Breoghania sp. L-A4: one gene and its partner. The protein of the gene in region 2 interacts with the protein of the main gene of each other region in a pairwise test. Links are inferred from orthologs where the notes say so. Each region holds a gene or a part of one and is shown on either strand. Other genes may lie near its edges. The genes, in order: dnaA and D1F64_RS12395.

The links.
Region 1: the proteins of D1F64_RS12395 (region 2) and dnaA interact in binary tests that used the Escherichia coli proteins (3 or more experiments, as listed by UniProt). The link is inferred for Breoghania sp. L-A4 from one-to-one orthologs.

What each region holds. Positions count from the first base shown.
Region 1 is NZ_CP031841.1:303,005-318,912, forward strand. The notes cover bases 10,226-13,161. They hold dnaA (chromosomal replication initiator protein DnaA), read right to left. Parts: upstream 12,456-13,161; coding sequence 10,995-12,455; downstream 10,226-10,994. Other genes in these bases: dnaN (DNA polymerase III subunit beta), read right to left, coding at 10,226-10,635; D1F64_RS01515 (rhodanese-like domain-containing protein), read right to left, coding at 12,819-13,161. Also shown: D1F64_RS01460 (TonB-dependent hemoglobin/transferrin/lactoferrin family receptor), read left to right, coding at 1-499; D1F64_RS01465 (antibiotic biosynthesis monooxygenase), read left to right, coding at 584-913; D1F64_RS01470 (2-oxoglutarate and iron-dependent oxygenase domain-containing protein), read right to left, coding at 1,000-2,022; D1F64_RS01475 (hypothetical protein), read right to left, coding at 2,057-2,494; D1F64_RS24165 (hypothetical protein), read right to left, coding at 2,881-3,303; D1F64_RS24170 (hypothetical protein), read left to right, coding at 3,620-4,099; D1F64_RS01485 (HAD-IIB family hydrolase), read right to left, coding at 4,156-4,959; D1F64_RS01490 (hypothetical protein), read right to left, coding at 5,048-5,410; DNA replication/repair protein RecF, read right to left, coding at 8,307-9,446; more of dnaN, read right to left, coding at 9,517-10,225; more of D1F64_RS01515, read right to left, coding at 13,162-13,265; rpsT (30S ribosomal protein S20), read right to left, coding at 13,946-14,248; D1F64_RS01525 (enoyl-CoA hydratase), read right to left, coding at 14,430-15,203; mutM (bifunctional DNA-formamidopyrimidine glycosylase/DNA-(apurinic or apyrimidinic site) lyase), read right to left, coding at 15,372-15,908. UniProt on the Escherichia coli protein: Plays an essential in the initiation and regulation of chromosomal replication. Binds in an ATP-dependent fashion to the origin of replication (oriC) to initiate formation of the DNA replication initiation complex once per cell cycle.
Region 2 is NZ_CP031841.1:2,704,305-2,715,362, reverse strand. What follows is about bases 5,630-8,527. They hold D1F64_RS12395 (replicative DNA helicase), read right to left. Parts: upstream 7,872-8,527; coding sequence 6,387-7,871; downstream 5,630-6,386. Other genes in these bases: D1F64_RS12390 (cyclopropane-fatty-acyl-phospholipid synthase family protein), read right to left, coding at 8,104-8,527. Outside these bases: ribosome biogenesis GTPase Der, read left to right, coding at 1-556; D1F64_RS12420 (SDR family NAD(P)-dependent oxidoreductase), read right to left, coding at 625-1,365; purF (amidophosphoribosyltransferase), read right to left, coding at 1,365-2,873; D1F64_RS12410 (CvpA family protein), read right to left, coding at 2,929-3,567; more of D1F64_RS12390, read right to left, coding at 8,528-9,375; rplI (50S ribosomal protein L9), read right to left, coding at 9,588-10,187; rpsR (30S ribosomal protein S18), read right to left, coding at 10,375-10,623; rpsF (30S ribosomal protein S6), read right to left, coding at 10,623-11,058. UniProt on the Escherichia coli protein: The main replicative DNA helicase, it participates in initiation and elongation during chromosome replication. Travels ahead of the DNA replisome, separating dsDNA into templates for DNA synthesis.

The DNA of each region.
Region 1 (15,908 bases), 2.4 Mb from region 2 along the record:
CAACGACGTCGACGACTTCATCGATCTCGTCGGCAGCGGGCCGTTTACCTGCTTCGGGCCATGCAACTATCAGTACCAGAACATCGACAAGGCCCGTATCGAGGGCGTCGAGCTGGAAGCCCATTATGACGCGGCCTGGGGTTTTGTCGGCCTCGCCGGACAGCATCAGCGCGGCACGAACCGCAACACCGGCGGCGCGCTGGATTCGATTCCGGCCGACAAGCTGGTGACCACCGTCGGCTTCCATGTCCTAGAGGACAAGGCGACACTGGGCGTGCAGTGGGAAACGGTGTCCGCGCAGGACAACGTTTCCACCACCACGCCGAGCAAGGCCTACAATCTGGTCAACCTTTTCGCCAGCTACTCGCCGCGCGAGGATCTGACGCTCGGCCTCAACGTCGACAATCTGTTGGACCAGCAATACACGCCCTATCTGGACAGCGACGCCGCCAAGGGACTTGAGGTCAAGTTCACCGTGCGCGCCCGGCTGGGTGGCTGAACCGGCCTTTCGTGATCGGAAGGTGCACATGAATCGCCAACGGGAGAGGAACCTGTTCCTCTCCGCAAAACCAGGGATGAACGCATGTATATCGCCATGAACCGGTTTCGCGTCAAAAGCGGATCGGAAGAGGAATTCGAGACCGTCTGGAAGAACCGCGACCGGCACCTCAAGGAGCTGCCGGGCTTCGTCGAGTTCCAGCTCCTGAAGGGTCCCGAACACAAGGACGGCACCGAGGAAGACCACACGCTCTACGCCTCGCACACCGTGTGGAAGTCGTATCAGGATTTTGTCGACTGGACGAAGTCCGATGCCTTCAAGAACGCGCACAAGAACGCCGGCCAGAACAAGCCGCTGTACCTCGGCGGCCCGCATTTCGAAGGCTTCGACGTGATCCTCACCGAAGGCCGGTAAGGCCCGGCGCCGGGCCGCGCCGCGCGGCCCGGGACGTCCGTGATCGGCTTGGCTTGGCGGGCGAACGGATTGGAGTCCGGCACCTCTTAGTCCAGTGAAAACTCGCCCTTGGCGTGGGCGTCCGCGATGTAGCGGAACGCATGAACCGTCATGCGCATCAGATGCTCGCCGGCGGCGATCGGCGGATATTTGGCCAGCGTCTCCGGTGTGCGGAATTTGGGCAGCGGCTCCACCACTGCGTCGTAGTCGAGCCCGAAGAACAGCGGGAACGAGTAGCGCTCGCGGCCGGTGTTGACCACGCGGTGCTGGGTGGCCTTGTACTGGCCGCCCGACCAGGTCTCGAAGATGTCGCCGATATTGACGATGAAGGTGCCCTCGAGCGGCGGCGCTTCCATCCAGTAGTCGTCGACGTTCATCGCCTGCAGCCCCGGCCCGCCCTGAAGCAGAATCGTGAAACACTCGAAATCCGAATGCGCGTCGATGCCAACCATGTCGTTGGACGCCGGCATGTCGTTTTCGAGATATTTCAGCATCTGAAGCTGCGACGTCGGATTGTTGATGTGGCGCTTCAGCGTGTCTGGCTCCACGCCGAGTTCATATTCCAGCGCCGACAACATCTTCAGGCCGAGCGAGAAAATCGCGTCGTAATAGGCTGACACCGCGTCGCGCCAGCCGGGGATCTCCGGCCAGATGTTGGGTCCGGTCATCCGCCAGCCCGCCAGATAATCCGGGTGGTCGGCTGGCGTCCCGTAGGACATGTCCCATGCTTCGTTGAAATTGATCTTCTTGGGAAATTTCGTGCCGTTCTCCTCGAAGGGCACATAGCCGCGATGATGGGTGGAAAATCCCGACCAGTTCTTCATCTTGGTGCGCCGCGGCAGGTCGTGAAACTGCTTCGAGGCGGCAAAGATCCCGTCGATCAGGCTCTGATCCACGCCGTGGTTCTTGATGTAGAAGAACCACGATATGCGCGCCGCCTCTCCGAGCTCCGTCGCCACCGCGGCCATGTCCTCCAGGTGGCCCGTGTGCAATCCCGAAAGATCGATCACCGGCAACTCGACGCCCGAGGCGCTGAGCGCCGAGGTGATCGGCGCCTTCGTCAGCCACAAGGCGGAAGCTGCGTGATCCCGGGCGCCGCACCCGTCACAAACGATGACATCCGCGACCTGTGGCGGCGCCTACATCGAGGTTTCTGCCACACAGCCGACGTTCGAGGATCACGCAACCGAAGTCCGCTGGTTCCAGGGCCCAGGGCTCTATGCCGATCTGCGCGTGCCCGGCGCCCTGGCGCAAGGATTCGAAGGCCTGACATCTGAGGATTTGACGGACGAGCAGCTCGCGCTGTGCGACCAATGCGAAGGCTTTGCGGGCCTGTCGTCGGTCACAGGCGGCGTATGCACCTGGCGGCGCTTCATCAACCTTCAGGGGCCCGAGAAGGGCAAGGACATCGGGGCGCTCTCCTTCGGCTCCGACGGGCTTTTTGAGCACGGCGTGGAGGCGGATTTCGTTGAGTTGTGGCAGCGGATTGGAAAGCCGGATTCCGTCGTCCACGCTAATGCGTTCACCGGCGTCGACGGCCATTTGGCGATTCTGATACGCGCACAGGGGCGTTTTCTGTTCGCCTGCGACCGCCCCGCGCGCCTGGCCGGGTCCGATTCATTGGCGGAGGCGCTCGACGGTTCCGACCGTGCCCGGGTCATCGCCGCCCTGTGTGAGCGCGAGTACAGCTTCGGCGAGATTAGCGGCGAAACCGGCGTCATCACGCTGTCGACCGTGCCGACGCGCGTGCGCGCGATGTTGTTCGACACGCTTCCCCGCGCCGGGGTTTCTCCACGCAGCATCAGAGCGCTGACGGTACTGCGTTCTTCCGAAGCTGGACACCAGTGGACATCGCCGCGCTGGAGGCACGGGTGTAACGGCCGGAGGCCGCGTCTCTCACTCCGCGTTGTCGGCGTCCACGGCTTCCTTCATTTCGCGCAGCAGGTCGGGGAAGGCGCTCTGGACGCGGCTCCAGTTGGGGATGAAGGGGTTTCCATCGGATTTTCCAGAAACGTCTGCCCGGCCTCCACGATGTTGGCGGCGAACAGTTCCACCGCTTGCTCTTCCTTGTGCCGGTCGAGGCTCAACCCGTTCATTTTGGCGTCGTTGTAGTAGATCTCCATGAGATCGAGCGCGGTGCGGTAATAGGTGGCCTTGATGGTGCGGAAGGTGTCCTGGCTGAACACCGCACCGTCGATTGCCAGCTTGCGAAACAGTGCCTTGGCGATGTCGGTCGACATTTTCGACAGGCCGGTGTCGGGATTGTCCTCCGACAGCGGCTGGTGCTTGTGGTCGTAGGCGTCCGCGATGTCGACCTGGCAGATGGCGCGCGGATTGGCGTTGCGGCGCACCTCGGCCAGAACGCCGATCTCCAGCCCCAGTCCGAGGGGATGCGGATGTCGGGCACGATGGCGGTGCGCATGGCGAATTCGCCGGCCAGCGGATAGCGGAAGCTTTCCAGATATTCGAGGTATTCCTTGGGGCCCAGCGTCTTGCGCAGGGCGATGAGCAGGGGCGCACCAGCAGGCGGGTGACGCGGCCCGACAGTTTTCCGTCGGCGATGCGCGGATAATAGCCCTTGGCGAACAGGTAGTTGAAGCCGGGATTGGCGATCGGATAGACGAGGCGCGCCAGCATCTCGCGGGAATAGGTGACGATGTCGCAATCGTGCAGGGCGACGACGTCCGCCTTGCCCGAGGCCAGCACGTAGCCCATGCAGAACCACACGTTGCGGCCTTTGCCAGGTTCCAGAGGCGACAGCCCGCTCTCAGAGAGTTGCTTGTCGATGGCCTGCAGACGCGGTCCGTCGTTCCACAGGATGGTGTGGTCCTGCGGCAGGCGCGAGAAGTAATCCTTGGCGAAGCGGAACTGCTGCTCGTTGGCGCGATCCAGCCCGATGACGATTTCGCTCAGATACGGCACCTGCGCGAGATGATCGAGAATGTTGCCGAGCGCCGGACCCTCGAGCTCGGAGAACAGCGACGGCAGGATCAGCGTGATGGGACGCGAGCGGGAGAAGCCGACCAGTTGCCGTTCCAGCGCTTCCACCGGCTGGTCGGTGAGATTGTGAAGCGTCGCGACGACACCGTTCTGGAAGAAATCACCCATTCGTCTGTCCTTTTTCTGGTCGCCCGCGGCTCAATTTGATTTCCGACCGCAATGCGCTCAGAGGGCCCGCCGTTGCTTCGGCTGGCGTCGCTTGTCTATTGCGGCCGGGCCTGCTCTTCAACGATGTCGAGTATGGCACGGTTCCATCCCGCGGGCCCGGCGAGAACCGTGCGCCGGATCGTCCCGGCGCTCTCCCCCGGCAGCCGCGGCAACGGGGGATGCGAGGGGTTGGCAACGATGACGCCGATGTCGGCTGCCTCGATCATCTCGCGATCGTTGGGCGCATCACCCAGAGCGACGGTGAGCACATCGCCGTCCAATTGCGCGCGGTAGCATGTGCAAAGGGCCGCCATGCGGTCGGCCTTGGATCCGGGACCCATGAGGGTGAGAAAGCGTCCCCCGCGCACCGCCTGCAGGGGTTTGAGAGCGTCCCGGAAGCGCCCAAGCGCGGCATCGTCGCCGTCCCAAAGACCCGGTTCGGACCAACGCCGATCACGGGCACGGGCGGCCGCGTCCAGCGTGAGTTTGGTGCGGCGCGCGATATCCTCGACGCTCCAGTCGCCGAAACCCATGAAATGCCCGGACAATTCAGAATCCATTTCCTTGAGCGCACGGCGGATCTCCGCGTAGGGCACGCCTGCGCCGTCTGCCACGCAGCCGTCGAAATATCCTGCGGGCACAACGAGGCCGGCGCCGTTTTCCACGATGGCCGGATGCCGGAGGCCCATGGCGTCCTGCAGGGGCCCGATTTCCGCGGCCGTCTTGCTGGTGGCCAGAATCAGCGGGATTCCCTGCCGCCGAAGGGTTTCGAGCGCTTCGCGGGCGGGTTCAAATGAATAGGTGTCGTGGTCGAGCAGCGTTCCGTCGAGATCCGAGAAGACGACGAGTTGCGATGCCATCAAATGCCGCCTGTTGCTGCCCAATGGCCTCCATTGTCATGGATTCGGGCCATACGGGAAAGGCGAAAGCCACGCGGCAGGGAAAGTTTCAGCGGGCCGCGCTGCGGCGGGATACGCTCTCAGCCACGGCGGGCACGGTATGCGCGTTCGCCCACAATTTCTTGGGCCGTCCCGGAGGGGTTTCGGCGTCCTTGCTCGGCATGGCCATGATGGCGGTGCCCATGGCGGCGCTGCACAAGGTGATGAGGAATCCGAAGAACAGCATGGCCAGCGGCACGAGCGGGGCTTCGGCGCGCGCGATCAAAGACCACAGCCCGCCGGCATCCCAGTAGAGCAGTCCGGAGACGACCAGCGTCGTCACGCAGAAGCCGATCAGCCAGTTGATGGCGAGCAGGCGGAGGAGCGGGTTGCGGATAAGGATTGTCAGGCCCGTCGGCGCGGCATCGGTCATGGGTGTCTCTCCCGGATCATTGCCCGCGCGGCCGCAGACGGTGCGGGGCAGCCAAGAATATACATCCGGTCGATGTGGTTTGGCGACATGTCTGGCGACAAGCGACAGATTGGCGCATGCGCGGCATTGCTCTCCCGTGAGGGGCGGCCGGTGCCTTGACGCTAACAAAAAGGCGCGCGCAACGACGTGTTACGCGCGCCTGGATCATGCGAACGGCGTGATGGTTCAGACGTCGAGATTGACCACCGACAGGGCGTTGTCCTGGATGAACGCCCGGCGCGGCTCCACTTCGTCGCCCATCAGCTTGGTGAAGATGTCGTCGGCGTCGTCCGCCTCGCGGATCTTCACCTGCAGCAGCGAGCGTGCATTGGGATCGAGTGTCGTCTCCCACAATTGGCCAGGGTTCATTTCGCCCAGACCCTTGTAGCGCTGTAGCGACAGGCCCTTGCGGCCGAAGGTGAACATGGCGTCGAGCATCGCTCGCGGACCGCGGATCACGAATTCGGTATCCTTGCGCCGCAACGACGCTGCCTTGCCGTAGATTTCCTTCAGATAATCGGAATGGGACGACAGCTTGCGCGCATCGGCGGAGTCCAGCAGGGCGGCGTCGATGGTCGCCACTTCCTTGACGCCGCGCAGCGTGCGGGTGAACTCCAGGCTGTTGTCCTCGAGCACCACGCCTTCCCAGCCCTTTTCGAATTCCTCGGCCATGATGTCGAGCCTGCGCGCGATGTAGCTCGCGGCCTCCTCGGCCTTGGCGCGGTCCTCGAGCAGATCTGCGGACAGCGCTCCGGCGATGGCGGCCTGTTCGACCACGGACTGATCGTAGCGCGCGTGAAGGCCAGCGAGGACGCCGGCGACGACGCGCGCCTCTTCGACGACGCCGAGCAGGTCGCGGCCCAGGCGGACTTCACCGTCGGCCAGCACCAGGGAGGCGTCTTCGAGGCCGGTATCGATGAGGAAGTTCTCGAGCGCCTTTTCGTCCTTGAGATACTGCTCGGACTGGCCGCGCTTGACCTTGTACAGCGGCGGCTGGGCGATATAGATGTAGCCGTTCTCCAACAGCGCGGGCATTTGCCGGAAGAAGAAGGTCAGCAGCAGGGTGCGGATATGCGCGCCGTCCACGTCGGCGTCGGTCATGATGATGATCTTGTGGTAGCGCAGCTTCTCGATGTTGAACTCTTCCTTGCCGATCGAGGTGCCCAGCGCCGTGATCAGCGTTCCGATTTCGTTCGACGACAGCATCTTGTCGAAGCGGGCGCGTTCCACGTTGAGGATCTTGCCACGCAGGGGAAGCACGGCCTGGTTGGCGCGGTTGCGTCCCTGCTTTGCGGAGCCGCCGGCGGAATCACCCTCGACGAGGAACAGTTCGGCCTTGGAGGCGTCGCGCTCCTGGCAATCGGCGAGTTTTCCCGGCAGCGAGGCAACATCGAGCGCGCCCTTGCGGCGGGTGAGTTCGCGGGCCCGGCGCGCCGCCTCGCGGGCGGCGGCGGCTTCCGCCACCTTGGAGACGATGATGCGGGCGGGGGCGGGATTTTCCTCAAGCCAGGTGGAAAGCGCCTCGTTGACGATGTTCTCGACCACCGGGCGAACCTCCGAGGAGACCAGCTTGTCCTTGGTCTGGGAGGAGAATTTCGGATCCGGCACCTTCACCGAGAGCACGCACGTCAGGCCCTCGCGGCAATCCTCGCCGGTGGGGAGACCTTTTCCCTCTTGGTGATCCCGGCGCGGTCGGCGTAACCGATCAACTGACGTGTCAGCGCGCCGCGGAAGCCCGCCAGATGGGTGCCCCCGTCGCGCTGCGGGATGTTGTTGGTGAAGCACAGAACGTGCTCATGGTAGCTGTCGTTCCACCACATGGCGACTTCGACGACGACGCCGTCCTTCTCTGCCTTCATCATCACCGGCGTCTCGATCAGCGGGTGCTTGGCGCGATCGAGATAGCGCACGAAGGCTTCCAGCCCGCCCTCGTAGTAGAGTTCTTCGACCTTCGGCTCGACGCCGCGGTTGTCGGTGAGGATGATGCGGGCGCCCGAATTGAGAAAGGCGAGCTCTCGCAGGCGGTGTTCCAGCGTGGCGAAATCGAAATCCAGGCTGGTGAAGGTCTTCGGCGAGGGCGTGAAGGTGACCTCGGTGCCGGTGTCGCGGCCCGCGTCGCCGATCACGGCCAGAGGCGCTTCGGCCACGCCGTCGCGGAATCGCATCTGGTGAATCTTGCCGCTGCGGCGGATGGTCAGCACCAGCTCCGTCGACAGCGCGTTGACCACCGAGACGCCGACGCCGTGCAGGCCACCCGATACCTTGTAGGAATTCTGGTCGAATTTTCCGCCCGCATGCAGCTGGGTCATGATGACCTCGGCCGCGGAGATGCCTTCTTCGGTGTGGATATCGGTGGGAATGCCGCGGCCGTTGTCGCTGACCGTGACCGAGCCGTCGGGGTTCAGCGCGACCGTGACGTGATCCGCGAAGCCCGCCAGCGCCTCGTCAATGGCGTTGTCAACCACCTCGTAGACCATGTGGTGCAGGCCGGAGCCGTCGTCCGTGTCGCCGATGTACATGCCGGGGCGCTTGCGCACCGCATCCAGCCCCTTGAGGACCTTGATGGAATCCGCGCCGTACTCATCCGCGCCAGTGCCCACGCCGGTTGTTGCGCCGGTGATTGCGTCAGTGCCGGTGCTCGCGTCGTTGCCGTCGATCGGTGTATCGCTCATGCGAATCAGAGTCCGTCCATAATGATCTTCCATGAACGTTATACGGGGTTCACGCCCGCATTCAACTCGGCAGAAACCGGGGGGCCGCTTGCGTTCGCGACGATCCGAGAAAGCCGGGGATGACAGGCCTCACACAGCCGCGATCCCAGCGCGTCGCCGAGGCGCCGGCGAGGCCTTCGGCAGTCTCATTGTGGTGGCGTGTCCACGGCGATCGTGGCCTCGGTGACGGTGAAGCGCTGCGCGTCCCGGGGGAGGTCCGCGAACAGCAGCGCGTCGGTGCCGGTCATGAAGACCTGCAGACCCAGAGCGCTGAGCCGGGCGAACAGCGCCTGCCGGCGGCGCGGATCCAGATGCGCCGCCACCTCGTCCAGCAGCAGCACCGGCGTCATCCGCGCTATCCGGGCGGTCAGCTCCGCGTGCGCCAGAACCAGTCCAATCAGCAGCGCCTTCTGTTCGCCTGTCGACGCCTGGCCCGCCGGCATGGCCTTGGCGGTGTGGATCACCACGGGATCGGAACGATGCGGTCCCTCCAGGGTGCGCCCGGCGGCGCGGTCGCGGGTGCGGCCTTGCGCCAGCAGCGCCCGGTAGCGGTCCTCCAGATCGGTGGCCGCGGCGCTGTCGGCCAGCGTCTCGAACGCGCCTTCCAGCGTGATCGCGGCGCGCGGGAACGGATCGGAGTCATCGGCGCGGGTGCCGACCAGATCGCGCAGCAGGGAGACCGTTTCGCGCCGGGCCACGCCGACAGCAACGCCCAGCGCCGCGATCTGCGCCTCCACCGCGTCAAGATAGGGGCCCGAGCCGCCGTTTTCCAGAAGCCGGTTGCGGCCGCGCAGGGCTTTCTCGAAATCGCCCACGCGGCGGCCATGTCCGGGGTCGACGGCGAGCACCAGCCGGTCAAGAAACCGCCTGCGATCGCCGGCGGGCCCGGTGAACAGCCCGTCCATGGACGGCACCAGCCACAAGACCCGCAGATATTCGAGCAGGCTTTCAGACGAGCGTGCGTCCGCGCCGTTGATGCGCACCTTGCGGCCGCCGCCGGGCGCAAGGCCGGTGCCGATTCGGGTCTCGCCGTCCATGCCTTGCAGCACGGCGGAGACGCTCCAGCCGCCGCTGGCGTCGCGGCGTGTCAGTTCACTCAACTGTGCACGGCGCAATCCGCGCCCGGCGCTCAGCAGCGAGATCGCCTCAAGCAGGTTGGTCTTGCCCGCGCCATTGTCGCCGACAAAGGCGATCAGGCGCGCGTCGAAATCGAGGCTGGCTGCGCGATAATTGCGGAAGTCGGTGAGTTGCAGCCGCGACAGCGCGACAGGCGCCGGGGTCGCCATCGGAGCGCGTTCCTCTGTGTGGCGGCGTGCCTATGCGCGGGGGCCGGCGCGGTGGCGCCGGCCGGTTGCTCTAGACGCGCATCGGCATCAGCACATAAAGCGTGCCTTCGTCCCCTTCGTCGCGCACCAGCGTCGGCGAGCCGGGATCGGAGAAACGGAACACCGCCGTGTCGCTTTCGAGCTGGCTTGCGATGTCGAGCAAGTAGCGCGAGTTGAAGCCGATCTCGATGGGATCGGAATCATACTCGACCGCCAGTTCCTCGGTGGCGCTGCCGGAATCGGGATTGGTGACAGTGAGCACCATGCGGCCTTCGCTGATCGCCAGCTTGACGGCACGGCCGCGATCGCTGGAGATCGTCGAGACGCGATCGACCGCCTTTTCGAACACGTCGCAGTCAAGCCGCATGTTCTTGTCGTTGTCCTGCGGGATGACGCGGCCGTAATCGGGGAAGGTGCCGTCGATCAGCTTCGAGGTCAGGATCACCGAATCGGTGGTGACGCGGATCTTGGTGTCGGACAGTTCCACCTGCACCTTGGCCTGCGGATCGTCCAGCAGCTTCTGGATCTCGCCGACCGTCTTGCGCGGCACGATGATTCCGGGAATGCCCGCCGCGCCCTCTGGCGCGAGGATCTCGGCCTGCGCCAGACGGTGGCCGTCGGTGGCGACCGCGCGGAAATACTCGCCGGCGGGCGTGCTCACCGAATGGAAATAGATGCCGTTGAGATAGTAGCGCGTCTCCTCGGTGGAGATTGCGAATTGGGTGCGGTCGATCAGCTTGCGGATGCTCTCCGCCGTCATCTCGAAGGTGTGCGACATCTCGCCCGCCGCAAGATCGGGAAAATCCGTCTCCGGCAGCATCTGCAGCGCGAAGCGCGAGCGGCCGGCGCGCAGCTCCAGCGTCGCGTTGTCGGACGAGGTCTCCAGCACCACCTGGGCGCCGTCGGGCAGCTTGCGGACGATGTCGTGCAGCATATGCGCCGGCACCGTGGTCGCGCCAGGCGTCTCGACCATGGCGGGAACGGTTTCGGAGATTTCCAGGTCGAGGTCGGTCGCCTTCAGGCGCAATTGGCCGCCGTCGGCCCGCAACAACACATTTGAAAGAATGGGAATGGTGTTGCGGCGTTCAACGACCCGGTGCACATGAGTCAGGGACTTCAGGAGATCCGTCCGCTCGAGTGTCGCTTTCATGAACAGGGTCCGTGAGCTGGATGTGCCATGCGGAAAAGCCGCTTTGGCAGAACAGGTTGAGGCTTCATAGCAGCCCGAGGGGATTGGAACCCTGCCCGCAAAGCGTGCGGAATGCAAGAGCCCGGGGCAGGATTTCGCCGTTCCGGGGGCTTGCCCGGGGCCGCGCTGCGGCTTTTCGCGCCGCAAACGTGATGCGACGCACGAACCGGTCGCGGGTGCAGCGCAACACGCCGCGCCGGGACGCCGAATCGGTGCCTGCCGCGCCCATGAAACAGCGCACCCGCCTCGAGCCACGAAGCGGGTGCGTGATCCTGCTGCGGACCCGTGCTCCGGGGCCGCGAGTAGCCGTGAAACGCGGCTCAGTTGTCGAGCATGCGCTTCAGCAGCTCGATTTCCTGTGCGAGATTCGGATCGTTCGACGACAGCTCGGTGATCTTGCGCACCGCATGCAGCACTGTCGTGTGATCGCGGTTGCCGAAGCGCCGGCCGATTTCGGGCAGCGAACGGGGGGTGAGGGCCTTCGCCAGGAACATCGCGATCTGGCGCGGACGTACGATGGTACGGGTACGTCGAGCCGACAGCAGGTCCGATTTGGACACGTTGTAGTGTTTGGAGACCACGCGCTGAATGTCTTCGATCTTCACTCGCCGCGGCTCATGAGCGCGCACCAGATCGCGCAGCGTCATCTCGGCCATGTCGAGGGTGATCGGCGCGTTGGTGAGCTGGTTGTGCGCAACCAGACGGTTGAGCGCGCCTTCCAGATCGCGGCCGTTCGAGGAGACGTTGGTGGCGACGTAGTCGAGCACCGCTTCCGGCATGTGGAAGTTGGGATAGGTGTTACGGGTCAGCGCGATGCGATGCGACAGGATGGCGCGGCGCAGATCATGGTCCGGCTGCTGGATGCCGACAACCAGTCCGCCGGCGAGGCGCGAACGTACGCGGTCATCGAGAGCTTCCAGGTCGGCGGGCGGCCGGTCGGCGGCCACCACCACCTGGCGGGCCCCGTCGATCAGCGAATTGAGCGTGTGGCAGAATTCCTGCTGGATCTGCTTGCCATGCAGAAACTGCATGTCGTCGATCAGCAGAATGTCGATTCCGCGCAGCGTGTCCTTGAACGCAATGGCCGACTGGGTCTTCAGCGCCGCGACGAAACGGTACATGAAGTGCTCGGCGGTCAGATAGAGCACCTTGCGTCCGGTGCTGCGAGCCTCCGCGGCGATCGCGTGCAACAGATGTGTCTTGCCGAGGCCGACGCTGGCGTGAACGAACAGCGGGTTGTAGGTCACCGGCGCGCCTGAGGTGAGCTGGCGCGCGGCGGCCAGCGAAAGCGCGTTCGACTTGCCCTCGATAAAGGTCGCAAACGTGTATCTCGGCTCCAGCGGCGAGCCTTCCAGGACATCGCGTCGCGGCTCGTGCTCGCTGCGCGTCTGGGGCTGCGACAGGCCGCGCGGCGTGGCGTCGCCGAGTGATACTGGACGGGTCTCGAAGACGCCCTTCTGGCTGGCCTTCGCCGCGGTCTGGGCGTTCTGGGCGACGACGGAGGGCCGGGCCCGGACGGCGCCGCGCACCGTCAGTTCGATACGGTTGACCGAGTCGCACTCGTTCTGCCAAAGGCCGATGATGCGGTCGCGGTAATGCGACTGGATCCACGTCTTCAGGAAGCGGGTGGGAACGGACAGCTGAACGGTTCCATCGGGCGCCTGGCCTTCCAGATTGACGCGTGCAAACCAACTCGAGAACACATCCTCGCCCAGTTCAGCACGCAACTGGCTCTTCACCCGTTTCCATTGTTCCGGACCCGGAACGTCAGCAATGTCCATGGCTTGCGCCTCCGTCTGTCGAGCGGGGTTCGGGCGCCGCACCCGGTTCCCCGCCGTTTATCGTTTTACAGCGCCATGCCCGGAGGCCGGCGCCTTGCTTTTGTGACGCCCGCGGCCGGTCCCGGCCTCAGGCGCTGATCGTTTCAAACAGGTATCCCGGCGCCGGCGGGCCGACGACTGAACACCTGTGTGCGGCGCCTGAGGCGCCGCGTGTGCAAACGATGTGCCGCATCGTCCGGGTTCGCGATGAGGAACCCTAAGCAGGATCAAACCGGATCCTGTACGCGTCTCTCTTGCTTTCAGGCCGGACCGGCGGTGCAAGAGAGGATCCGGTCACGGGCGAACAGCCCCGGACCAACTCGTTCAGGACTGTACCCATGGAAGGTTCGATTGCTTCCAGCCGCCAACGGACCCGCGATGCCCGTCCGCGTCCAGAGGCCCTTCAAAGCCATCGGTGATATTATAGCACTGTGTAAATCCGGCCTGCGTCATGGCAATGGCAGCGGAGAGGCTGCGGGCGCCGGACCGGCACAGAAAATACAAAGGGTCGCTCTTTTCCACGCCGCGTTTTGCGAGTTCGTCGCCCAACGTCGTGACGAAATCGGAGGCGGTGGGTTGCCCCTGAAATTGCTGCCATTCGACCAGAACCGGTTCGCGATCGAGACCGCGAATATCCGGGATGCCGACGAAAGTCCATTCGGCGCGTGTGCGTACGTCGATCAAGACGGCTGAAGGATTGTCCACCAGGTCCTGGTACGTCGCGGTCGCGGTCTTGTCACCGGCGTATCCGCCGGATGCGTCGCTCGACATGAAGCCCCTTTGCCGCCGGTAAAACCGACACCAACATTTCTATCGAGTTTTTGAGTGGTAATGTATTGACGACTAAAAAGTTTAGTATTTAGTATAACTTTTCAGCATCTATAAGGTCTTCTCTAGGCCTTGGCCTCTCGGAGAGCAAGCATATTTTGTCAGGCACTTTCAGATTTATTTGACCGTACGACATGAATGCACTCGTTTGAGGCAAGGTAATCTTCTGGATGGCGATAATCCCGAGGTGGCCCCCCGTTGAAAGCAAACATACACATGGCGTTCTGCGGCTGCAACCGAACTAATCGACAATCGGATTAACAGCGCTTCCAGCCCTTACGTCAGCTCCCCGATGGGGCTGCTCCGAGGGGGTACTTAATGTGTTTTGACTCAACGGCTTTAGCTCATACGAGAGGCTTTATGAGGCGCGCGGACGGGGCCGCAATTTTTTTTTCGGCAATTCATCTTGACAGCCGTCGAATCCCTGCAGCCCGCTTAACATAAACGTTAACATAGCATTAACGCTTTGATTTATATGTGTTTTTTGAGTCACGCCCTCGGCGGCAATTTCGACTGTACGTAGGTGTTTTTGTTTAGCCGGCGGAATTGAAACCGTGATTAGCCGTCTAATAGAAAAGCCCGGTCGAAGACCGGGCTTTTCAGGCATATCCGAGGGCTTGAGATCAGGCGCTGAGCGCCTTCACCCGCTTGCTGAGGCGGGAAACTTTCCGCGACGCCGTGTTGGCGTGCAGGATGCCCTTGTTGACGGCGCTCATGATGATCGGCTGCGCCGTCTTCAGTGCTTCAGCGGCGATCGCCTGGTCGCCGGCCGAGATGGCTTCCTCAACCTTGCGGATAAAGGTGCGCATGCGGCTGCGGCGCGCCTGGTTCACGACCGTGCGGCGGGCGATCTTGCGTCCAGCCTTTTTGGCCGAGGGGTGTTGGCCATGGCTCTGTCCTGGTCCGTTTGTAAAACTGGTTGTGATGTTGCGCCCGACACACCGTGTCCCTGCTGCCGGCTCCGCTGCGCACATCTGGTGTTTCGCAACATCGCTTGAGGCAAAAGGACCAGCGCACCGGACCAAACGCAATGGGCAGCAGAAAGCCCGCCACCATTTGGACGGGGCTTATATGCCGCGCGGGCGGCAACGTCAATGTCGAAGCGCTCTATTTGTTGCGGAACTGCGGCGAACGCTTCTCGATGAAGGCCTGCATGCCTTCCTTCTGGTCCTCGGTGGCGAACATGGCGTGGAACACGCGGCGTTCGAAACGTACGCCTTCCTCCAGCGTGGTCTCATAGGCCCGGTCGACGCTTTCCTTGGTCATCATGACGGTGACCTGGGAGAATTCCGCTATCTTCTGCGCCACGCGCAGGGCTTCCTCGAGCAGGTCTGACAACGGCACCACACGGCTGACAAGCCCTGCGCGCTCGGCCTCCTCGGCATCCATGAAGCGGCCGGTGAGGCACATTTCCATCGCCTTGGACTTGCCGACGAAACGGGTCAGCCGCTGGGTGCCGCCGGCGCCCGGCATGACGCCGAGCTGGATTTCCGGCTGGCCGAACTGGGCGTTGTCGGCCGCCAGGATGAAGTCGCACATCATGGCGAGCTCGCAGCCGCCGCCCAGCGCGTAGCCGGCCACCGCCGCGATCACCGGCATGCGGGTGCGCGCGATGCGCTCCCACGACGTAATGAAGTCGTCCTTGTAGGTCTGCGGATAGGTGAGCCCGACCATTTCCTTGATGTCGGCGCCGGCGGCGAACGCCTTGTCCGAGCCGGTGACCACGATGCAGCCGACTTTCTCGTCCGCCTCGAATCCCTCGATGGCGCGGTTGAGTTCCGCGATCAGCGCCGAGTTCAGCGCGTTGCGCGCCTTCGGACGGTTCAGCGTGACGAGCCCGACCTTGCCGCGCGTCTCCACCAGAATGTTCTCGTAAGCCATGATGCCTCCCGCATGGCCTTCCCATCCGCATGCGCTGCGCGGGATGGAAAGGTGTGTCCAGGATGCAAGGCGTAGCGCCGCGCGTGACCCGGCGCAAGACCTTGGCAGCGGTACGCGTGAACACATTGTCTTGCGCTGCGGATGCCGGTGAGCAGCCGGCGACGGGCTTCAGCGCTGGCAGGCGGGGCAATGGAACGTTGAGCGCCCCGATTGCACAAACCGCGCGATGATGCCGCCGCACCCCTCGTGCCGGCAGGCCTCGTTTTCGCGGTCATAGGCGGCAAAGCTGTGCTGGAAATATCCCAGCGATCCGTCGGTCTGGACGTGGTCGCGCAGGCTCGATCCGCCGGCCGCCACCGCCTCGCCGAGAACGTCGCGGATGACCTGCGCCAGAAGGAGGGCGCGCTCCGTTGGTCGCCCGTCCTTGCGTGCCAGCGTTCCCGCGGCGCGTATGGGCGACAGGCCCGCGCGCCACAGCGCCTCGCAGACATAGATGTTGCCAAGCCCCGCGACGATGCGCTGGTCGAGCAGCGCCGCCTTGAGCGGTGTCTTCTTGTTCGCGAAAGCGCTTGCGAGAAAGGCGCCGTCGAGCCGGTTGCCCAGTGGCTCGATGCCCAGATGGGCGAACAGCGGATGCGCGTCGAGGCCGGCGCGGGGGACCAGCGTCATGAAGCCGAAGCGGCGCGGGTCATTATAGAGGATGCG
Region 2 (11,058 bases):
GGACGCGACGATTCCCTTCGAGAAGCAGGACTTGCAGATCATCGATCTGGTCCAACGCGAGGGCCGCGCGCTGGTGATCGCCATCAACAAGTGGGATCTCATCGAGGACCGCACCGAGGCGTGGCGCGACATGCGCGAACAGGCGGACCGGTTGCTGCACATGGTGCGGGGCGTGACCCTGGTGCCGATCTCCGGCCGCACGGGCCAGGGCCTCGACAAGCTGATGGAAGAGATCGTCGCCGCGCACCGGATCTGGAACACGCGCATCTCCACCGCGCGGCTCAACCGCTGGCTGGAAGGGGTTCTCGCGCGGCATCCGCCTCCGGCCGTCGGCGGGCGCCGTGTGAAACTGCGCTACCTTACCCAGGCCAAGGCGCGGCCGCCGCATTTCATCGCATTCTGCTCGCGCCCCGAAGCGTTGCCGGAAGCCTATCTGCGCTACCTGATCAACGGCATCCGCGAGACCTTCAAGCTGCCGGGCACGCCGATCCGGCTGAGCATGCGCAAGGGCGAGAACCCTTACGCCAGCAAGGTGAAAAAGCGCAACATCAAGTGATTTGAAATGACAACGCCATGCCGGTCCCCCGGCATGGCGTTTTTCGTTTCAGCGCCGCGTCGTGGCGGTCACACCATCGACGTGTACTCGATCAGCGTTCTTGTCGGAAAATCATAGAGTTTGCCGGTTTCATTGAAGTCCGGAGCGACGAGGTCGAGCAGGGGACCGACGAGCTCGGCGGGTTCCGGCAAGCTCTGCGGATCTTCTCCGGGCATCGCCTTGGCGCGCATGGCGGTGCGCATCGGCCCCGGATTGACAAGATTGGCGCGCACGGTGCCGGAAGCGGTCTCCGCCGCATAGGTGCGCACCAGCGCTTCCAGCGCGGCCTTGGTGACCGAATACCCACCCCAGAACGGCCGGCACTTGTGCGCGGCGCCCGATGACAGGAAGGCGGCGCGTCCGGCGTCGGAGGTGCGCAGCAACGGGTCGAGCGAGCGGATCAGCCGCCAGTTGGCGGTCACGTTGACCGCCATCAGCTTGTCCCAATCCTTGATCGAGATGTGGCCGAGCGGTGACAGCACACCCAGAATGCCGGCGTTGCCGATCAGCACGTCAAGCTTGCCCCAGCGTTCGTGTATGGCGGCGCCCAGACGGTCGATCGCGTCCATGTCGGTCAGATCGAGCGGGACGAGGGTGGTCGAACCGCCGGCCGCCTGGATCTCGTCATCAAGATCCTCCAGCCCGCCGACCGTGCGCGCAATCGCCACGACATGCGCACCTTCGGCCGCCAGCCCCTTGGCGACCTGATAGCCGATACCACGCGATGCGCCGGTGACGACCGCAACGCGTCCTTCAAACCGGTTCGCCATCAGCGCACCTCGACCAGGCGCGGCTGGCTGCGCACCTCGTCCTCGCCCTCAAGATCGGTCAGCGGCGTGGGATAATCGCCGGTGAAGCAGTGATCCGTATACTGGGGCTGCGCGTCGTTGCGGCCGTCGTGACCCATGGCGCGGTACACGCCATCAACAGTCAGGAACGCCAGCGTGTCGGCGCCGATATAAGAGCGCATTTCCTCGAGATTGTATTTCGCGGCCAGCAGCTTCTCGCGCACCGGCGTGTCGATGCCGTAGTAGTCGGAGAAGCGGATCGGCGGGCTCGAGAGACGGAAGTGGACCTCCGCGGCGCCGGCGTCGCGGATCATCTGCACGATCTTCACCGAGGTGGTGCCGCGCACCAGGCTGTCGTCGATCAGCACCACGCGCTTGCCTTCGATCTGGCTGCGATTGGCCGAATGCTTCAGCTTGACGCCGAGCGTGCGGATTGCCTGGGTCGGCTGGATGAACGTGCGTCCGACATAGTGATTGCGGATAATGCCAAGCTCGAACGGAATACCCGATTCCTGGGAGTAACCGAGCGCCGCGGGCACACCGGAATCGGGAACCGGCACGATCACGTCGGCTTCGACGGGGGCTTCCAGCGCTAATTGGCGGCCAAACCGCTTGCGCACGTCGTAGACGCTGTGCCCGCCAAGCACGGAATCGGGCCTGGAGAAGTAGATGTACTCGAAGATGTCCGGGCGCGCCGGGCGCTTGCCGAACGGGAAATAGGACTCGATGCCGCCCGGGGTGCAGACGATCACCTCGCCGTTCTCCACTTCGCGGATGAACTTGGCACCGATGATGTCGAGCGCGCAGGTCTCTGACGCCAGAATGGGCGCGCCGTTGAAGTCGCCCAGCACCAGCGGCCGGATGCCGAAGGGATCGCGTGCGCCGATCAGCTTCTTGCGGGTCAGCGCCACCAGCGAATAGGCGCCTTCCATCTGGCTGATCGCCTCGATGAAACGGTCGACGATCTTGGGCTGACGGCTGCGGGCGAGAAGCTGCAGCACGACCTCGCTGTCGGATGTCGACTGGCAGATCGCGCCGTCCTTGATGAGCTGGCGACGCAGCGTCATCGCGTTGGTGAAGTGGCCGTTGTGGCAGATGGCGATGCCGCCGCCTTCCAGCTCGGCGAACAGCGGCTGCACATTGCGCAGAATGGTTTCGCCCGACGTTGAATAGCGCACGTGGCCGACGGCGTTGGGACCGCTGAGCTGGGCGATGGTGTCGGCGGAGGAGAAGTGGTCGCCGACCAAACCCAGGTGGCGCTCGGCGCGGAACTGTTCGTCGTCATGCGTGACGATGCCGGCCGCTTCCTGTCCGCGATGCTGAAGCGCATGCAGCCCAAGCGCCGTCAGGGCCGCCGCATCGTCGTGGCCGAGAATGCCGAAGACGCCGCATTCTTCATGCAGGCGGTCATCTTCGAGATTGAAAAACGTGCCGTCGTTCGCACCGGCATGACTGGCGGGCGAAGCGGAAAGGGGAGGCTGGCCGCTCATGATGGCTTCCTGGGGTTTCGCCGCCCGGGTGAAACCCGCGCCGGCGGATCCGTATCTAGTTGGCGCTTTGCGAGGCTTCAATCTGCTGATTCAGACCGTTGATCTCGCGATTGGAGTAGCTGGCGTCTTCGTCGCTGGTGACCGGCGGCGTGTTGTCGACCGCGTCATCCTCCTTGGGGGCTCCGCGGTTGCGCAGCTTGAAGAGTTCCGATTCCGGGTCCTCGGGCAGCGCGGCGATGAGCTGTTCCCCGATGGAGTTCAGCATGGGCTTGGACTTGGCCGTGATGATCCACTGCGGCTGTTTGGTTTCGGGCACGAACCAGTTGAAGAACAGCATGGCGACAACAACCAGCAGCAGTCCGCGTACCGCGCCGAACACGAAGCCGAGGGACCGGTCGAGCGCGCCGATGCGGCTGTCGAGAACGAAATCCGAGATCCGCATCGTGATATAGCTGACGATGATCAGCGTCAGCAGGAATACCGAGCCGACCGAGACGCCGAGCGCAATGTGCTCGTTGGAGATGTACTGCTTGGCGAACGGCAGGACCTGGCCATAGAACAGATAGGCGGCGACGGCGGCGGCCACCCAGGAGGCGATCGACAGGACTTCACGCACAAAACCGCGGATCATGGCGAGTACAGCCGAGATCAGCATGATCGCGATCAGGATTCCATCAAGGATAGTAATCGGCATTGCGTGCCATGCTCCGGCGCTAAAGCCTGTTCCGTTGGCGACCCGAGGATACGGGAGGGCGGCGAAAACAGGCTCAAAGTATCGATCCTGAAACTGTTTCATCGATCAGGCGATGCCGGCCCGATCGGTCGAGTGCGTCAGGTCGGCGGACGATTCAGGTCTCGATACCACGTTATTGGAACGATATCATCCGTTCGATTTCGGTTATCCGCTTGCGATCTGCCGGTCGGCGACCTCGCCGCCCGATGGCGCCGCCGGATTGCCGGCTGCGATTTCGGCAACCATCTCGCCAAGTTCCGCAAGTCCGCGGATCGTCAGATCGCTCGTCGCGCGATCCGTGGTCTTGATATTGGCTTGCGGCACAAAGGCCTGGGTGAAGCCGAGCTTCTGCGCCTCCTTGAGCCTGACCGGCGCCTGGGCCACCGGCCGTAGTGCTCCCGACAGACTGATCTCGCCGAAATAGACGCTATCGAGCGGCAGGGCAACCCCGCTCAACGACGAGACCAGGGCTGCAGCGACGGCCATGTCCGCGCCGGGCTCGTTGACGCGCAAGCCCCCGGCGACATTGAGATACACATCATGCTGGGCAAAACGAACGCCGCAGCGCGATTCCAGCACCGCCAGGATCATCGACAGGCGGCTCGAATCCCAGCCGACGACCGCGCGCCGCGGCGTGCCCAGCGGCGAGGGGCGACAAGCGCCTGGATCTCGATCAGCAGCGGCCTTGTGCCCTCAAGCCCGGCGAAGACGGCGGCGCCGGGGCTGGTGCCGCTGCGTTCCCCCAGAAACATCGCCGAGGGGTTGGCGACTTCGCCCAGGCCGGCGCCGGTCATCTCGAAAACGCCGATCTCGTCGGTCGGGCCGAAGCGGTTCTTCACCGAGCGCAGGATGCGGTACTGGTGCATGCCGTCGCCCTCGAAATAGAGAACGGCGTCAACCATGTGCTCGACCACCCGGGGTCCGGCGATCTGCCCGTCCTTGGTGACGTGGCCGACGATGATCACACAGGCGCCGGAGTTCTTGGCGTAGCGGACCATGGCTTGGGCGGATGCGCGCACCTGGGTGACGGTGCCGGGCGCGGATTCCGCCTGATCGGTCCACAAGGTCTGCACGGAGTCCACAATCAGCAGGGCGGGCGCGGGGCCTGCCTCCATCGTCGCCAAAATATCCTCGACGCTGGTTTCCGCCGCCAGTGCGACCGGAGCATCGGAAAGGCCGAGGCGCTCGGCGCGCAAGCGCACCTGGTCGATGGCTTCCTCGCCCGAGACATAGACGGCGCGGTGACCGGCGCGGGCCAGCGCGGCGGCGGCCTGGATCAGGATCGTCGACTTGCCGATGCCCGGATCGCCTCCCACGAGCAGGGCCGAACCACGCACCAGCCCACCGCCGGTCACCCGGTCGAATTCTGCTATGCCGGTCATGATGCGCGGCGGCGTCTTGTTTTCACCCACAAGGCCCACGAGCGGCACGACGCGGCCCGAGGCGCGGCGCGACTTGGCGGGACCCGCGCCGATGCCGGACTGATCCTGCTCTTCCTGGATCGAGTTCCATTCGCCGCAGTCGTCGCAGCGTCCGGCCCATTTGCCGGTCACGGACCCGCAACTCTGGCAGACGAAGCGGCTGGTGCGTTTGGCCATCAGGGGTGTCCGGATGTTGGAGCGGAAATATAGCTGCGGGTATAGCGCCGCCCGAGCGAGGTCAGCAATTCGTATCCGATGGTTTGCGCGCAAGCCGCGACGCTATCAACCGAAACATGGGGCCGAAGAGTTCCACCCAGGCTCCACGTTCACACAGATGGGCCGGCACGTCGGTGACGTCAATGGCGATCAGGTCCATCGAGACGCGGCCGACGAGCGGCGCGAAATGGCCGCCGATCCAGGCCTGCGCCGCGGGGGTGCCGCCGCCATTGCCCGCCAGGCGGTTGTAGCCGTCCGCGTAGCCCGTACCGAGAATCGCCAGCCGCGCCGGCCGTGCCAACACCTCGGCGGCACCATAGCCGACGCTTTCTCCGGCAAGGGCGTCGCGCAGCATGAGGACGCGCGCCTCGAGCGTTGCCACCGGCCGCATGGGATTGGGCGTGTCGTCGACCGCTTCACCGCCGTAAAGCGCGATTCCCGGGCGGGCGATGTCGAAATGATACTCCGGACCGAGAAAGATCCCCGCGGAATTGGCCAGCGACCGCGGAATGCCGGGAAACAGGCCGGTGATCTCGCGGAACCGCGCCAGTTGCATCGCATTGAGCGGATGCGCGGCGTCGCCCGCGCAGGTGAGATGGCTCATGAGCAGCACGGTGTGGAATGTGGACAGGGTGGCCGCGTCCTCAGCGAGCGCGCGCGCCTCGTCCAGCCGAAGGCCGAGGCGGTTCATGCCGGTATCGATGTGGATCGTCGCGGAAAGCCGCTGGTCTTGGGCGGCGCAGAAGGCGGCCCATTCCGTTATTTCCGGCATGGAGCCGAGAACCGGAATCAGATTGGCGGCGGCATAATCACCCGCGGCGCCCGGAAACAGCCCATCGAGCACGTGAATTGCCGCATCGGGCAGGATCGCGCGCACTTGCAGGGCTTCGTCGGGAAGAGCCACGAAAAACGTTTCGCACCCGGCCTCGCTCAGGGTGACGGCCGCGGCCTCAAGACCGATGCCGTACGCATCGCCCTTCACAGCCGCGCCGCATGACGCACCGTGCAGCCGGTCGCGCAGGGTGCGCCAGTTGTCCGCAAGGGCACCCAGATCGACGGTCAGGCGCCCTCCGGCCAATGCGTCCCGCGGACCGGACGTCGGCGGCGTTCCAGCCAGATGGCGCGACTCGGGGCGGGTCATCGCTATTCCATGCGCTCGGGCAAATGGTCGTCCTCTGCGAGGTCGGAGAAGCGCGTGAACTCGCCCTGGAACAGCAGGTCAATGGTGCCGGTCGGGCCGTGCCGTTGCTTGGCGACGATCAGCTCGGCGCGGCCGCGCAGCCGCTCCATGTCCGCCTGCCAGGCGAAATACTCGTCGGTGCCTTCGCGCGGCTCGGTCTTGGACAGATAGTATTCCTCCCGGAACACGAACATCACCACGTCGGCGTCCTGCTCGATGGAGCCCGATTCACGCAAGTCGGAGAGCTGCGGGCGCTTGTCGTCGCGGCTCTCGACCTGACGGGAGAGCTGGGAGAGGGCGATGATCGGGACATTAAGCTCCTTGGCCAGCGCCTTGAGCCCGGTGGTGATTTCCGTGATCTCCTGCACACGGTTGGAGTTGCTGTTGCCGGACCCTGACAGGAGCTGGATATAGTCGACGATCAGCAGGTCGAGGCCGCGTTGGCGCTTGAGCCGCCGGGCGCGCGAAACCAGGTTGGCGATCGAGATGCCGCCGGTCTGATCGACGTAGAGCGGCACGGTCTGCATGTGCTGGGAGGCGGCGACGAGTTTCTCGAAATCCGCGTCGGAGATGTCGCCGCGACGGATCTTGCTCGACGAGATTTCGGTCTGCTCGGAAATGATACGGGTGGCGAGCTGTTCGGCCGACATTTCGAGCGAGAAGAACCCGACGATGCCTCCATCGACCGTTTTCATCGAGCCGTCCGGCTGTTCCTCGGCGCGGTAGGCGGACGCCACATTGTAGGCGATGTTGGTGGCCAGCGATGTCTTGCCCATGGCGGGGCGCCCGGCGAGCACGATCAGATCGGAATGCTGCAAGCCGCCCATCTGCGTGTCGACGCCACGCAGGCCGCTCGACAGACCCGACAGATGGCCCTCGCGCTGGTAGGCGGCGGCAGCCATGTCGATGGTCGCAGCGAGCGCATCACCGAACGTCGTGAAGCCGGCGCTGGCACTGCCGGTTTCCGCCAGCGCGAACAGGCGGCGTTCCGCGTCATCGATCTGGGCGCTCGGCGGCATGTCGATCGGCGCGTCGAACGCGATGTTGACCATGTCCTCACCGATGCGGATCAGGTTCCGGCGGACGGCCAGATCATAGATCGTACGGCCGTAGTCCTCGACGTTGATCACGGCGGTGGCGTCGGCGGCGAGCCGCAGCAGGTATTGGGTGGCGGAGAGGTCCGCGATCTTCGCGTCCGAGCCGAAAAACGTCTTCAAGGTGATCGGGGAGGCGATCTTGCCGGCGCGCACCAGCTTGCCGACCATCTCATAGATTTCCTGGTGCGGCGGCAGCAGGAAGTGCTCGGGGTCGAGGAAGTCCGAAACCCGGTAATAGGTCTCGTTGTTGACGAGAATCGCGCCCAGCAGCTGTCGTTCGGCTTCCGCGTTGTGCGGCGCCATGCGGGTTGCCGGTGTCGCCGGCACGATTTTCGGTGCGCTCGTGTTCATCGTCGTTCCCCAAGAGACGTTACCACCGGTTAACGTCGGAGACAGCCTCCCGGAAGCCTCGATCGGCAACAAAGTCGATGGGGACGATATTCATTTCCGAATCATGAGAGTCACGGGGAAAAACTGTCCCTCGACCTTGACTCTCGGGGTCGGCTAAAATGTGGCGATGGCGCCGGTTTGTTCCCAAAACAGGATCCTCTCGGAGCCGAATTCAGCGCTTTGCCGGCTGAGGTTATTCGCCCGCCAGGCGCAGCCTGTGGATGCCGTTCTCGCGCCGGCGCAGTTCCTCCTCGGCCTCCGCTATATAGGCGCGGGTCAGCGGCAGCGCCTCCTGATCCCGCACCAGCTGGATCTGGAAGACCATCATGTTCTGAAAGCGAAAGGCGGTCTCGGACGCCGCGAGATAAAATTCCCACATCCGGCAGAACTGTTCGTCATAAAGCGCCTCGGCTTCGTCGCGCCGCGCCATGAAGCGTTCCCGCCATGCCCTCAGCGTCTCGGCGTAGTGCAGACGGAGGATCTCGATGTCGGTGACCTTTAGACCCGCGCGCTCGATCGCCAGCAGGACCTCGGACAGGGCCGGGATGTAGCCGCCGGGGAAGATATAGCGATCAATCCACGGGTTGGTCGCTCCGGGTCCGTCCATGCGGCCGATGGAATGCAGGATCATCACGCCATCGGGCTCAAGCAGGTCGCGGCAGGTGTTGAAATACGCGTCGAAGTTGCCGATGCCGACGTGTTCGAACATGCCGACGGAGACGATCCTGTCAAAAGGTCCCTTTGTTGCGCGGTAGTCCTGCAGCTTGAAGCGGGCCTGACCGTCCAGTCCCAGTTCATGCGCCCGGGCGTTCGACACCTGGTGCTGCTCGGTCGACAGCGTCAGGCCGGTGACGTCAACACCGCCAATCTCGGCGAGGTAGAGGCCAAGGCCACCCCAGCCGGAGCCGATGTCGAGCACCTTCTGGCCGGATTTCAGGGCAAGTTTCGCAGCCAGGTGGCGCTTCTTTGCCAGTTGCGCGGTTTCCAGGTTGTCGCCGGGCCGCTCGAAATAGGCGCAGGAATACTGGCAGTCGGAATCGAGGAACAGGCGATACAGGCTTCCGTCGAGATCATAGTGATGCGCGACGTTCTTGCGGGACCGGACAAGCGTGTTGCGCTGACGCAGCCGCCGGGTAGCGATGCGGATGGCGTTCAGCAGACGCATCCACCAATAAACGGGCAGGCCCTTGGTGTTCTGCAGCACGACGGCGAGGAAATCGTAGATGCTGCCCTGGAGAACGTCGATGCGGCCGTGCATGAAGAGATCGCCGGCCTGGTATTCGGGATTGAGCAACAGCTTCCATTGCGCCGCCTGATCATTGAAGCGGATGGCGACCGGCTTTCCGGTTCCATCGCCGAAGGTCTGGATGACGGGCTGCTCTCCACCACCGGCCGACGCGAATTGAACGCGGAGCTGACCGCGGCGGATCACGCGCTCGAAGTTGTCAGCCACAAATTTCGCCATCGCTCATCTCCTGATCAGCGCCGCGCGCCGGGAGGAGGCGGGGCGGTAGAAAAAAAGACGTTGTCATCATTACCAAGAAATGGTGGCGCGAAAGCAGGCTCCGGTCAAGCATGCCGCTCCGCGAGCACAAGTGCGGCGGTGCGCGGGGGCACAAAAAAAGACGGCACCCAGTTGGGCGCCGTCTTCAATTTCACAAAGCGAGTTGAGTAAAATCAGCTCTCTTCAGCTTCTTCTTCAACCGATGCTTCAATTTCAAGATCGACTTCGCCGTCCGCGCCGTCTTCATCTTCGTCTTCGGGCTCGAATTCGAATGTGTCGTGATCGCGCTGCGTCAGGTCTTCGCCGCGCGCCTGGCGCTCGGCTTCGTCCGCGGAACGCGCCACGTTGACGTTGACGGTGACTTCGACTTCCGGATGCAGGCGTACGATAACGCCCGTCACGCCGATGGTCTTGATCGGGGTCGACAGATCGACCTGGCTGCGGGTCACGGAGAATCCGGCCGCATCCAGGTTTTCCGAGATGTCGCGGGTGGACACCGAGCCGTACAGCTGACCGGTTTCGCCGGCCGAGCGGATGATGGTGATGCCCAGGCCGTCGAGCTTGGTGGCAACGCCTTCGGCTTCCTGGCGACGTTCGAGATTGCGCGCCTCAAGCTGCACACGCTGGCTTTCAAAGCGCTCGTTGTTCGCCTTGGTGGCGCGCAGAGCCTTGCCCTGCGGCAACAGGAAGTTGCGTGCATAGCCATCGCGCACGCGGACGGTTTCGCCCATCTGGCCGAGTTTGGCGACGCGCTCGAGAAGAATAACTTGCATTGGTCTGGTCCTTGTACCGTCTGTCCCGCCGGGCGGCTGCCCGTGGCGGTTAGAGGCAGGTCACGGACGAATCCGGCTCTGTCTCAATCGGGGCCGGCGCCTGTGTGCCGCCGGCCTGAGTGCGTCCCGCCGATCCGGGAGGATCGGGACGGGAATGCAAACAGCGGGGCAGAGCCCCGCCGGATGCTTACTTGATGATGAACGGCAGCAGGCCGAGGAAGCGGGCGCGCTTGATGGCGCGAGCCAGTTCACGCTGCTTCTTCGCGGAAACCGCCGTGATGCGGCTCGGCACGATCTTGCCGCGCTCGGACACGTAGCGCTGCAGCAGCTTGATGTCCTTGTAATCGATCGCCGGCGAGTTCGCGCCAGAGAACGGGCAGGTCTTCCGGCGACGGAAGAACGGGCGGCGAGTCGGCAGTTGTGCGATATCGACCATTAGTTCGTCTCCCCGCTGGGTGCGTCGTTGTCGTGGCGGCGCGGGCCGCGGTCACCGCGGTCCGGACGATCACCGCGATCGGGACGGTCGCCACCAGGACGATCGCCGCGTTCGCGACGGCGACGGTCATCGCGATCGCGCTTCTGCATCATCGCGGACTGCTCTTCCTCGTGTGCTTCGACACGAAGCGTCAGAAAGCGCAGGATGTCTTCGTTGAGGCGCATCTGACGTTCCATCTCCGCGACCGCGGCGTGCGGGGCGTCGATGTTCATCAGCGTGTAATGCGCCTTGCGGTTCTTCTTGATCCGGTAGGTCAGCGTGCGCAGACCCCAGGTCTCGACCTTGCCGACGGATCCGCCGTTTTCGCTGAGAAGCGTCTTGTACTGCTCGACCAGTTGCTCGACCTGCTGCGGCGAGACGTCCTGGCGTGCCATG